Methylobacterium mesophilicum SR1.6/6: one gene and its partner. The protein of the gene in region 2 interacts with the protein of the main gene of each other region in a pairwise test. Links are inferred from orthologs where the notes say so. Each region holds a gene or a part of one and is shown on either strand. Other genes may lie near its edges.

Region 1 (4,843 bases), 1.3 Mb from region 2 along the record:
GTGCGCTCGCCGCGGCCCGCCGGCGGCGCCAAGCTGCCGAGGGACAGGGCGGCGCGGGCTAGATCGGCCCCGAGGCTGTGGGCTACCGCCATCACGCCGAGGGAATTGAGCGCCGCGTGCCGTCCGGCCGTGCCGAGCTTGTAGGTCACGGGTTGCCCCATCACCACCGTGTCGACCACCGACAGGTCGGGACGCAGGACGATCTTCAGGGCGCGCACGTCGGCCTCCGGGTGCTCGCCGAAGGTCACCACCCGGCCCGCGCGGGAGGCCTGCGCATGGGCGGCGAGCCGGTCGAAGTGTGGGACGTCGCGGTTGATCACGGCCACGCCGCCGGGCTGCAGTCCCGAGAAGATCTCGCCCTTGGCGTCCGCGATGGCGGCCAGCGAGGCGAAATGCTCGATGTGGGCGGGCGCGATGATGGTGATCAGCGCGATGTCGGGCCGGACCTGGGCGGTCAACGGCACGATCTCGGCCCCGTGGTTCATGCCGATCTCGAACACGCCGTAGCGTGTCTCGCGCGGCATCCGCGCCAAGGTCAGGGGCACGCCCCAATGGTTGTTGTAGGAGGCCGCCGACGCGTGGGTCTCGCCCTGCTCGGACAGGACGTGGCGCAGCGCTTCCTTGGTCCCGGTCTTGCCGACCGAGCCGGTAACCGCCACGACCTTGGCGTCGGTGCGGGCGCGGGCCGCCGCGCCGAGGCGGACCATCCCCGTCAGGACCGGGTCGGGACCGTCCGCCGGCACCGCAAGGACCGGTCCGTGCGCCGCGAGATCCGCCGCGCGGGCCTCGTTCACCACCGCGGCGCCGGCGCCGCGGCCGAGGGCGTCGGCGACGAAGTCGTGACCGTCGCGGGCCTCGCCGCGGATGGCGAAGAACAGGTCGCCGGGCTGGATCGTGCGCGTGTCGATCGAGGCGCCGCCGATCGCGCGGTCCGCGCCGATCAGGCGTCCGCCGGTGGCGGCTTCGAGTTCCGCGCGGGTCCAGAGTGCGGTCATGGTCAGCCCCCTGTCGCCGTCAGGCCGCGGTCCCGGTGATCGCGGCGCGCAGGACCGCGTGGTCCGAGAACGGCAGCGTCCGATCCCCCACGATCTGGCCGGTTTCATGACCCTTGCCGGCCACCACCAGCACGTCGCCGGGCCGGAGCCGGCCAACGGCGCTGCGGATCGCTTCTTCCCGGTCTCCGATCTCCTCGGCCCCCGGCGCCGCCGCCAGGATCGCCTGCCGGATGGCGGCGGGCTCCTCGGTGCGGGGATTGTCGTCCGTGACGATGACGTGGTCGGCGAGCCGCTCGGCGATCGCGCCCATCAGCGGACGCTTGCCCCGGTCGCGGTCGCCGCCGCAGCCGAAGACCACGACCAGCCGCCCCGAGGCGAACGGCCGGAGCGCGGTCAGCACGCTCTCCAGCGCCTCGGGCTTGTGGGCGTAGTCGACGAGGCAGAGCCCGCCCCGCGCCTCGCCGATCCGCTCCATCCGGCCCGGCACGCCGGTCAAGTGGTCGAGGGCCGCGAAGACACCGTCGGGATCGGCGGCACCCGCTGGCGTAGCCAGCGCGAGGCCTGCGGCCACCAGCGCGTTCTCGACCTGGAACTCGCCGACGAGGGGCAGGCGCAGATCCCGGGCGCGGCCCTCGAACATGACGCGGACGCCCTGCGCGAAACCTTCGGTCCGGACGGATTCGACGTGCAGATCCCGGCCGCCGCGGCCCACCGTGCGCACGGGCCGTCCCGCGCCCTCGGCCGCGGCGATCACGCGGTCGGCATAGGCGCCGTCGGCGTTGACGATCGCCGGGCATCCGGCGGGCAGCAGATCCGTGAAAAGTCGAAGCTTGGCCGCGAGATACTCCTCGAGGCTCGCGTGATAATCGAGGTGATCCCGGCCGAGATTGGTGAAGCCCGCGGCGTCGAGGCGCACGCCGTCGAGCCGGCGCTGCTCGATCCCGTGCGAGGACGCCTCCATGGCGAGGTCGGTGATCCCCTCGGCGGCGAGGCGCGCCAGCGTCCGGTGCAGCGTCACCGGGTCGGGGGTCGTCAGCGAGCCGTACTGGGCACCGCGGTTGGTGACGATCCCGACGGTGCCCAGACTCGCCGCGTCGCGGCCGAGGCGCGCCAGGATCTGGCGCACGAAGTCGGCGACCGAACTCTTGCCGGCGGTCCCGGTCACCGCCACGACGGTCCCGGGCTGCGCCCCCGCGAGGCGGGCCGCCGCGAGCGCCAGGGATCGGCGCGCATCGGCGACCGGGATCCAGGCGACGGTCTCGGGCAGGTCGGCGGGCCGCGCCCCCTCCCCGGCCACCGCCGCGGCGCCGCGCTGCGCCGCCTGCGCGGCGAAGCGGCGCCCGTCGGCCTTCGTGCCCGGCACGGCGACGAACACGGTCCCGGTGGCGACCTGCCGGCTGTCGGCCGTGAGGTCCGAGACCCTGAGGTCTGATACCGGGCCGGCGGCCTCGGGGAACAGGTCGGCGAGACGGGCGCTCATGCCTCCAACCTCACGGGCCGCCGAGCTGGTTGATGTGGTAGGCGTTCAGCTTGACCATCTGGGGGAACGGCCTCGTCGGCGGCTCGAATTGCGGCGGCAGGCCGAGGATCGGCGCCACCCGCTCGATCACCTTGCCGGTGACCACGCCGGAGTTCCAGGCCGCCGTGGCGTAGCCGCCCGATTCCGGCAGGCCCTGCGGCTCGTCCATGATGGTGACGAACAGGTACTTCGGATCGTTCATCGGCGCCGCCGCCATGAAGGTCGTGAACAGGCGGTTGTGGATGTAGCGGCCGCCGATGACCTTCTCGGCCGTGCCGGTCTTGCCGCCCACGAAGTAGTACGGGATCGCCGCCTTCTTGGCCGAGCCCTCGGAGGCGTTCAGGCGCATGATGTAGCGCATCGCCTCGGAGGTCTGCGCCGACAGGACATGGGTGGACCGGGCCTTGTCGTCCGGGTTCGCTTTGAGGAATGTCGGGGTGATCAGGTCGCCGCCGTTGGCGATGGCCGCCACCGCCGCCGCCGCCTGGATCGGCGCCACCGCGATGCCGTGGCCGAACGCGATGGTGATGGTGTTGATCTCCGTCCAGCGGGACGGGACGATCGGCGCCGCGCTCTCCGGCAGCTCCGTGCGCAGCCGGTCGAGCAGGCCCATCTTCTTGAGGAAGGCCTTGTGCCCGGTGACGCCGACACCGAGCGCCATCTTGGCCGAGCCGATGTTGGACGAGTGGGTGAACACCTCCGGCATGGTGATGACGCGGTTGGTGCCGTGATACTCGTGGATCTTCTGGCGGCCCCAGTTCAGAACGCCGCCGCGGGTGTCGAAGGTCGAGTTGACGTTGTACTTGCCGGAATCGAGCGCCATCGCCAGCGTCATCGCCTTGAAGGTCGAGCCCATCTCGTAGACGCCGACATTCATCCGGTTGATCCGGTCCGGCGAGAGCGCGTCCTTCGGATCGTTCGGATCGAAGTCCGGCATCGAGACGAGCGCGATCACCTCGCCGGTCTTCACGTCGAGGATCATCGAGGCGCCGGCCTTGGCCTTGAAGTGGTCGATGCCCCAGGCCAGCTCGTCGCGCACGGCGAACTGCGCGCGCAGGTCGATCGACAGCTGCACCGGCTTGAGGTCGGCCTGCTTGTTGACCAGCCCGAAGCTGTTGAGCGCCTGCAGGCCGGTGGAGTCGATGTACTTCTCCATCCCGGCGATGCCGACGCCGTCGAGGTTGGTCGCGCCCAGGATGTGGGCGGCGGCGGTGCCATTCGGGTAGACCCGCTTGTGGTCGGGCAGGAAGCCGATGCCCGGGATGCCGAGCCGGTGGACCTCGGCCTGCTGCTTCGGGGTCAGTTCGCGCTTCACCCAGACGAAGCCCGCGCCGCTCCGGCCCTTGCGGGACGCCAGCTTGGCGCGCAGCTCCGTGGCGTTGAGTTCCGGCAGGACCGCGGTGAGCAGTTCCACCGCCTCGTCCTTGTCGTAGATGTTGCCGGGCTCGGCGAAGACCGAGACCGTGCGGATGTCGGTCGCCAGGATCTCGCCGTTGCGGTCGACGATGTCGGGCCGGAAGGCGGTCGAGGAGGCGGCCGCGACCCGGTGCTCCTGGCTCGGCGGATCCCCGAAGATCGCCATCATGAGGAGCTTGGCCGAGATCGTCCCGAACACGCCGACGAAGACCAGCCCGACCAGGGCGACGCGCATGTGCGAGCGCTCGATGGCCAGGCGGAACATGCTGCGCACGAACGCCTTGGCGCGGTCGGCCCGCGACACCGGTTCGAGGGCCACCTCCTCGATGGGGCGCGGCGCGGTCGCGGCATGCGCCCGCGCGGCGGCCTCCAGGATCGCGGCCTCGTGCTCCGACACGCCGGCCTCGGCCGGCTCCGCCGCGGCGGTCGCGTCTAGGGTCAGGTCGACATCTTCGGACACGGGCGACTACCTCGAAGCCGTCGTCGGGGTGCGGGTCGTGGTGACGGTGCGGGTGATCGCGCCGGTGGTGCGCGGCTCGATCGAACCCTTGTCCTTGGGCGTCGCCGTGGCGGCGAGCAGCCGGCCGATCTCGTCGCCGCGCTCGGGCCGGGCGGGCAGGTCCGAGAGGCGCGCCAAATGGCTTGTGCCGATCGGCTCCAGCGCGAGGTGCTTGTCGACGGCCGCCTGGAGGCGGTCGGGCCGGGTGAGGAGCTGCCACTCGGCGCGCAGCACCGCAATCGCCTGCCGCTCGGCGTGGAGCGCGGTCTTCAGCTTCGACACCTGGGCGCCCTGATAGAGCGTGTCGTACTTGATCGAGTAGGCGTAGATCGCCGAGGCCACGAGGCCGGCGACCGCCAGGAGGTTCAGGAGGCGGATCATCGGCGCTGGCCCCCGCGGGCGGCATCCGGCAGG
Region 2 (7,360 bases):
ATTGAGGCGACAGGATCGGGTTGTGGACAAGCCCGATGCGCAGCTCCGCGTCGCTGTCGTGGAGGGCGACGACGTCGGCGGCGGCCTTCCGGCAGTACGGGCAGTTGAAGTCGAAGAACTCGTAGAGCGTGGCTCCAGCGTCCCGAGGGCCGACATAGGTGACGCCGCGCAGGGCCGGGATCTGCCCGGTGATCTCGCCGGGCAGCATCGAGTTCGCCACCGCCTTGCCGTCGTCGCCGGTGACCGCGACGCGCTGGCCGTAGGATTGCGCGGCTGCGCGGCCGATCCCCGTACCCAGCAGAGCGCCGGCGGTGACGAGAAGGCGTCGGGAAATGGGCATGGGGCTCGTCCGGGGCATCGCTGTCCCGCTCCGGCCGCACCGAAGCGGAGCCTGACCGGAACCAGGGGGTCGAGTCGGTTTGATGGCGAACCGGGATGAACGGGATCCTAAACCGGATCCTATTTGAGCCCCTTCGGCCGGTCGCCGGTGGCCCAGGCCAGGGCCAGTTCCAACCGGTCGTTGCCCCAGAACAGCTCGCCGTCATCGGCCAGGAAGGTCGGCGCGCCGTAGATCCCGCGCGAGCGCGCCTCCTCGACGCAGACCCGCAGCTTGGTTTTGTTGGACTCGGCGGCGGCGGCGCGCACGGTCTGGGTCCCGTCGAGGCCGAGCGAATCGAGGATCTCGGCGACCGCCGTCGGCTCCGCGATCGAACGCCCCTCGGCGAAGCTCGCGCGGAACACCGCCTTGGTGAACGGCACGAGCCAGTCCTGGTCCTGGCCGTAGACGGCGACGCGCACGGCGCTGAGGCTGTTCTGGGGGAACTGGGCGGGTCGGGTCAGCGGCGGCAGGTCGAGGCGCGCCGCCTCGCGCTCCACGTCCCGCCACATGTTCTTGCCCTTGGCCGGGTAGAGGTTGAACGGCGAGGTCGTCCAGCCCTGCGAGGCGAAGAGCGGGCCCACGAGGAACGGCCGCCAGCGAATAGCGACGCCGGCCTCCGCGGCGGCTGCCTCGACGCGCATCGCCGCAAGGTACGAATACGTGGAGGCGAATTCGTACCAGAACTCCAAAATTGGCTGGCGCGCCATAGACTTCGCTTCTCCGATACACGCTCGCGGCGATGACGACTGGCAACGCCCGGGCCAACTTACGCACGGCCGCAAGGCCGCCGTGAGGCGAAACGCGGCCGATCCTCCGGCAACGGCCTACGCACGAGATGGCGCGCCGGTTGCAGGTCGGTGACACCCGCGATAAGCCGCAGACGCAGCGCCAGATCCCTCGCCCAGTCCCGGAATGAGCATGTCCGTCCCAGCCAAGAGCCCCGTGAAGAAGGTCGTGCTGGCCTATTCCGGCGGCCTCGACACGTCGATCATCCTGAAGTGGCTGCAGACAACCTACGGCTGTGAAGTGGTGACCTTCACGGCCGATCTCGGCCAGGGCGAGGAGCTGGAGCCCGCCCGGCGCAAGGCGGAACTCCTCGGCATCAGGCCCGAGAACATCTTCATCGAGGACCTGCGCGAGGAATTCGTCCGCGACTACGTCTTCCCGATGTTCCGGGCGAACGCCGTCTACGAGGGTGTCTACCTGCTCGGCACCTCGATCGCGCGGCCGCTGATCGCCAAGAAGCAGATCGAGATCGCCGAGAGGGTCGGGGCCGACGCGGTCTGCCACGGCGCCACCGGCAAGGGCAACGATCAGGTCCGGTTCGAGCTCGGCTACTACGCCCTGAAGCCCGACGTGACGGTGATCGCCCCCTGGCGCGAATGGGACCTGCGGTCCCGCGAGCAGCTCATCGCCTTCGCCGAGCAGCACCAGATCCCGATCGCCAAGGACAAGCGCGGCGAGAGCCCGTTCTCGGTGGACGCCAACCTCCTGCACGCCTCCTCGGAGGGCAAGGTGCTTGAGGATCCGGCCGTCGAGGTGCCGGACTACGTCTACTCGCGCACCCTCTCCCCCGAGGAGGCGCCCGACCAGCCGACGATCGTCACGATCGGCTTCGAGCGCGGCGACGCCGTCTCGATCGACGGCGAGGCGCTGTCGCCCGCGAGCCTTTTGGCCAAGCTCAACGAGCTCGGCCGCGCCAACGGCATCGGGCGCCTGGACCTCGTGGAGAACCGCTTCGTCGGCATGAAGAGCCGCGGCATGTACGAGACGCCCGGCGGCACGATCCTGCTGCCGGCGCACCGGGCCATCGAGTCGATCACGCTGGACCGGGGCGCCGCCCACCTCAAGGACCAGCTGATGCCGCAATACGCGGAGCTGATCTACAACGGCTTCTGGTTCTCGCCGGAGCGCGAGATGATCCAGGCGCTGATCGACAAGAGCCAGGAGAAGGTCACCGGCACCGTGCGGCTGAAGCTCTACAAGGGCGGCGTCCACGTGATCGGTCGCGAGAGCCCGCACTCGCTCTACGACCAGGATCTCGTGACCTTCGAGGAAGGGGCAGTCGCCTACGACCACCGCGACGCGGCGGGCTTCATCAAGCTCAACGCCCTCCGGCTGCGGACCCTGGCGCAGCGCAGGAAGCGCGAGGGCTGATCTCCGGCCGATCGACAGCGCCATCGTCCCTGCGGGCGGAGCGAAGCCATCCGGTTCGCGGCACGCTCCCGAGCGTGCCGCTGCCCCCGGGGTTCGCTCGGCGCATGCCGACGAACAGGCGCGCCGGCCAGACGCGGGAGCCGCTGCCGATCCGAGTCCGTCGACCCCGCGGTGGCGTCAGGCGGGTCCCCAACCTCCGCCGGAAAGCCGGAAGTCGCCCGGCCCGAGGTCGGCATAGCGCAGGAAGATCTGCAAGGCCGGCTGCGATTCCCGGTGAAGCCGGACGAGGCGGGTCTCGGCATCCTCGTCATCGTTCGCCGCCGCCTGCGGGACGGCGGCGAGGTGCCGCTTCATGGCAGCGATATAGGAACCGTCGCCACCATACGGCCGCTGCGGATCCACCCGCGGCACGCCCTGCGCCGCATCCCAGCCGAAGCTGAGCCGCGGAATCAGCGCGAGGTGCTCCGGTGTCACCGCGAAGGTGATGTGCTCGGGCGTCTCGCCGGTCTCGGCGTCCCGGAAGACATCGCCGACCGCGCCCGGATCGAGCTTCGCCAGAGCGTTGTGATACTGGTACCGGCCGGGCTTGAGCTGCGCGTTCTGCACGAACACGGCGAGACCGTCCTCGAGCGCCCGGTGCTCCTCCTCCGCCCCCTCGTCGTCGCCGGTCACGTTGGCGATGTCGCCGTCGCGGTCGAGGCTGCCATAGGGCGCTTCCGGGTGAATCGTCGGCGCGCCCGGCTCGGCGCCGCCCCAGGCGACGACCATCCGGCGGATGAGGGCGATGCGCTCCAGGGTCAGGTCGTAGACGGCGTCGCTCATCGTATGTCGGTCCCGGGTGTCGCGCTTCTCCCGCTCGTCTTACAGAGGCGGTCCGGCGCCTGCTACCGCCGCAGGCAGCCGGTGAGCCCCTCGATCCGGCCCATCATGGCCTGGATCCGCGCGGCACGGCGTCTGACCCCCGGGGAGGGGCGGCCGGCGCTGCGGGTGATCGGGTTCGGCAGGACGGCGGCCAGCAGCGCCGCCTCCCCGGAGGTCAGACGGCTCGCATCCTTGCCGAACCAATGCCGGCTCGCGGCCTGCGCGCCGTAGATCCCGTCGCCCCACTCGGCGACGTTGAGGTAGATCTCCATCATGCGGCGCTTGCCCCAGAGCGTGTCGAGCGCCAGCGCCAGGGGGATCTCGATGGCCTTGCGGATGTACGAGCGCCCCGGCCACAAGAAGACGTTCTTCACGGTCTGCATGGCGAGCGTGGAGGCGCCGCGGCTCGGCGAATCGTCGTCCTCCACAACGTCACGGATCGCGCCGAAATCGACGCCGTGGTCCAGGCAGAAGCGCTGATCCTCCGAGGCGATCACCGCCTGCGACAGGGTCGGCGCGATGGCGGACAGCGGCACGGGATCCCGGCTCACCGGCTGGAGTGTCAACCACCGCCCGAGCATCAGGGTCGACGGCGGCATCACCGCGCTATAGACGAGCGCCAGCGTCAGAGCGACGACGAACCCGATGGCGGGGAGCAGAAACAGCCCCCCGACGATCCGGCGGACAAAGCGGGAGCGCCGCGGGCGCGCGAGCGGAAGGTCGCGTCCCGCCGCCTCGCGCCTGCGTCCTGCCCCGGCCACCGTGATCTCGTTCCCGTGCAACTGACGATCGATTGGTTTCCGCAAGGCCAGGACCGGACGTAAGCCCGATGACCCCGACCCCCTCAACGCAGGCACCGACCGGTTCGGTCAAGCCAGGCCAGCCCGCCGTCGATTTTACCCACAGGTTGACGGAAGTCGCCGGGACGGTGGAAACCTTCCTGGTCGAGCGCCTCGGCCCGACGATCGGCCCCGGCGAAATCGACCGGCCGCCGCGCCTCATGGAAGCGATGCGCCACGCGGTGCTCGGCGGCGGCAAGCGCCTGCGCCCGTTCCTCGCGATCGAGACCGCCCGGATGCTCGGCGGCTCCGAGGCCGCCGCCCTGGCGGCGGGCGCGGGTGTCGAGCTGGTCCACTGCTACAGCCTCGTCCACGACGACCTGCCCGCCATGGACGACGACGACATGCGCCGCGGCAAGCCGACCGTGCACAAGGCCTACGACGAGGCGACCGCGATCCTGGTCGGCGACGCCCTCCAGACGCTGGCCTTCGAGATCGTGGCCGATCCGGCCTGGCAGCCGGATCCTCGGATTCGCGCCGACCTCGTGCTCGGTCTCGCCCGCGCCTCCGGCCTCGGCGGGATGGTCGGCGGCCAGCTCCTCGACCTCACCGCCGAGGGACGCTTCGGCGCGGCCAACATGGACGTGGACGACACCCTGCGGATGCAGGCGATGAAGACCGGTGCCATCCTGGCCTTCTCGGTGGAGGCCGGCGCGATCGTGGGCGGTGCCGACGAGGGCCAGCGGGCGAACCTGCTGCGCTACGGCCTCGCTCTGGGGCAGGCCTTCCAGATCGCAGACGACATCCTCGACCGGGAAGCCTCGCCCGAAGCAATGGGAAAGGCCACCGGCAAGGACAAGGATGCCGGCAAGGCGACGCTGGTCGACCGCCTCGGCATCGACGGCGCCCGGGCCGAGTGCGACCGCCTCGTCGGCGTTTGCGAGGACGCGGTCTCGTCCTGGGGAGAGGGCGCCCGGATCCTGCGGGATGCCGCCCGATTCACGGTCGCGCGCAAGACCTGACGCCGGCTCATTCGGGCACGACCTCGGCCATTGACCGGGCCGTTGTCTCCGAACGGTTCGGGCGAAGCCGGATGGCGGGGCTTGCCTGTTCGCAGCCCGGAATCCCGTCTGTCGGCTTCGGCGGTCGGCTCGTTGATCCGCCGTCGGGAACACCCGGCCGCGTCCTGAGTGATTGAGCCTGGCTGATACGGTTGCCGGTTGAACGCTTCGGTCAAGGCGTCTCCCACGGTCATCGCGAGCGAAGCCAAGCGACCCGCGCAGCGCGACCTCGAGTGGTTTGGCGCCGCGTGGATCGCTTCGTTCCGCTCGCAAGGACGGATTGGTTGGAGCCACCGATGTCTTCAGCGGGAAACGCTGGGATTCCGTGCGCCGATCTCTGCCGCGATCGTGGCCTCGTCGACGGCCCCACCGCCGCGATCGGTCGGGAGAAACGGCGTCCGGCACCTTTGCCGCCCCGGGGTCGCCGGCTCGCGACTGCATCGCCTGCGGCAACTGGAGGAGGTGCCCGGCGATCGGACGCGTCGCCGTCCGCTCCAGCCCCGATCAGTGCCGGTTGTTCTTGTTGTGGACGTCCAGGCAGACGGCGGCCAACAGGACGACGCCCTTGATCACCTGCTGATAGTCGACGCCGATCCCCAGGATCGACATGCCGTTGTTCATGATGCCGATGATGAACGCGCCGATCACGACGCCCGAGACCTTGCCGATGCCGCCGGCCGCCGACGCACCCCCGATGAAGCAGGCCGCGATCACGTCGAGCTCGAATCCGACCCCGGCCTTCGGGTTCGCGGTGTTGAGCCGCGCCGCGAAGATCATGCCCGCCAGCCCCGCCAGCGCGCCCATGTTGGCGAAGGTCAGGAAGGTCAGCCGCTCGGTCTTGATCCCGGAGAGCCGCGCGGCCTTGATGTTCCCGCCCAGCGCGTAGATCCGCCGCCCGGTCGTCGTCCGGGTGGTGACGAATCGGTAGAGCATCACCAGCACGAACATCACGAGCAGGACGTTGGGCAGGCCGCGATAGGCGCTCATCTGGTAGGCGAAGGCGAGGATCACGATCGCGGTCACGCCGTTGCGGATGATGAAGGTCGCAAGGGGATCGGCCGGGCCGCCGTTCCTGAGCCGCACCTGCCGGCGCCGCCAATTCAGGCCGACCAGGATCGCCGTGAGCAGGGAGGCGCTCAGGAGGGCCGTCCAGGGGCCGGCGAAGTTCGTGAGGAAGCCCTTGGCGAGGAGCTGGAACACCTCCGGGAAGGGGCCGATCGAGGCGCCTTGGAGGAGCGCCAGCGTCAGCCCACGGAAGACCAGCATGCCCGCCAAGGTGACGATGAAGCTCGGGATGGCGAGGTAAGCCACGAAGTAGCCCTGCAACCCGCCGATGGCCGCGCCTACCGCGAGGCACACGACCGTGGCGGTCAGCGGATCGAACCCGAAGCGCACCATGAGCAGCGCCGCGAGCGCACCCACGAAGCCAACCACTGATCCGATCGACAGGTCGATATGGCCGGCCACGATGACCAGCAGCATGCCCAGCGCCATCACGACGACGTAACTGTTCTGCAGGATCAGGTTGGTGAGGTTCAGCGGCTGGAACAGCACCCCGCCGGTCGCGTACTCGAAGAACACGGTGATGACCGCCAGCGCGAAGACGAGCCCGTATTCGCGCAGCTGCGCTGTCTTGAAGGTCCCCCGTCGCGCCTGCGGCTCGCCACCGGCCTGGGCGCCGGGCAGGATCTCGGTCGGGGACATCATGGGCTTGCTCACAGAGATGTCGGTCATCCGTTCACGTCCTTGGAGCGCATGATCGCGCGCATGATCGCTTCCTGGCTCGCGTCGGCGCGCGGGAACTCGCCCACGAAGCGCCCCTCGTTCATCACGTAGATCCGGTCGCAGAGGCCGAGGAGTTCGGGCATCTCGGAGGAGATCACCAGCACGCCCCGGCCACCGTCGGCCAACTCATTGATGATGCTGTAGATCTCGTACTTGGCGCCCACGTCGATGCCACGAGTCGGCTCGTCGAGGATCAGCACCTTGGGGCCGGTGAACAGCCACTTGCTCAGCACGACCTTCTGCTGGTTGCCGCCCGAGAGGTTCACGGTCTGCTGCGCCACCCCGAAGGAGCGGATGCGCATCTTGGTGCGGTAGTCGCTGGCGATGCGGTGCTCCGC

Evidence for each region. Proteins that work in one complex are often made in the same cells at the same time.
Region 1: the proteins of mtgA (region 2) and MMSR116_RS21470 interact in binary tests that used the Escherichia coli proteins (3 or more experiments, as listed by UniProt). The link is inferred for Methylobacterium mesophilicum SR1.6/6 from one-to-one orthologs.

The regions. Positions count from the first base shown.
Region 1 is NZ_CP043538.1:4,512,847-4,517,689, reverse strand. The notes cover bases 1,939-4,843. They hold MMSR116_RS21470 (peptidoglycan D,D-transpeptidase FtsI family protein), read right to left. Parts: upstream 4,391-4,843; coding sequence 2,486-4,390; downstream 1,939-2,485. Other genes in these bases: rsmH (16S rRNA (cytosine(1402)-N(4))-methyltransferase RsmH), read right to left, coding at 4,807-4,843; ftsL (cell division protein FtsL), read right to left, coding at 4,397-4,810; MMSR116_RS21475 (UDP-N-acetylmuramoyl-L-alanyl-D-glutamate--2,6-diaminopimelate ligase), read right to left, coding at 1,939-2,475. Also shown: MMSR116_RS21480 (UDP-N-acetylmuramoylalanyl-D-glutamyl-2,6-diaminopimelate--D-alanyl-D-alanine ligase), read right to left, coding at 1-995; more of MMSR116_RS21475, read right to left, coding at 1,015-1,938. UniProt on the Escherichia coli protein: Essential cell division protein that catalyzes cross-linking of the peptidoglycan cell wall at the division septum. Required for localization of FtsN.
Region 2 is NZ_CP043538.1:5,812,093-5,819,452, reverse strand. Bases 2,301-5,177 are described here. They hold mtgA (monofunctional biosynthetic peptidoglycan transglycosylase), read right to left. Parts: upstream 4,180-5,177; coding sequence 3,421-4,179; downstream 2,301-3,420. Other genes in these bases: MMSR116_RS27505 (polyprenyl synthetase family protein), read left to right, coding at 4,227-5,177; MMSR116_RS27515 (hypothetical protein), read right to left, coding at 2,714-3,358; MMSR116_RS27520 (argininosuccinate synthase), read left to right, coding at 2,301-2,536. Outside these bases: MMSR116_RS27530 (DsbA family protein), read right to left, coding at 1-340; MMSR116_RS27525 (2-hydroxychromene-2-carboxylate isomerase), read right to left, coding at 460-1,086; more of MMSR116_RS27520, read left to right, coding at 1,292-2,300; more of MMSR116_RS27505, read left to right, coding at 5,178-5,198; mmsB (multiple monosaccharide ABC transporter permease), read right to left, coding at 5,742-6,971; mmsA (multiple monosaccharide ABC transporter ATP-binding protein), read right to left, coding at 6,968-7,360. UniProt on the Escherichia coli protein: Peptidoglycan polymerase that catalyzes glycan chain elongation from lipid-linked precursors. May play a role in peptidoglycan assembly during cell division in collaboration with other cell division proteins.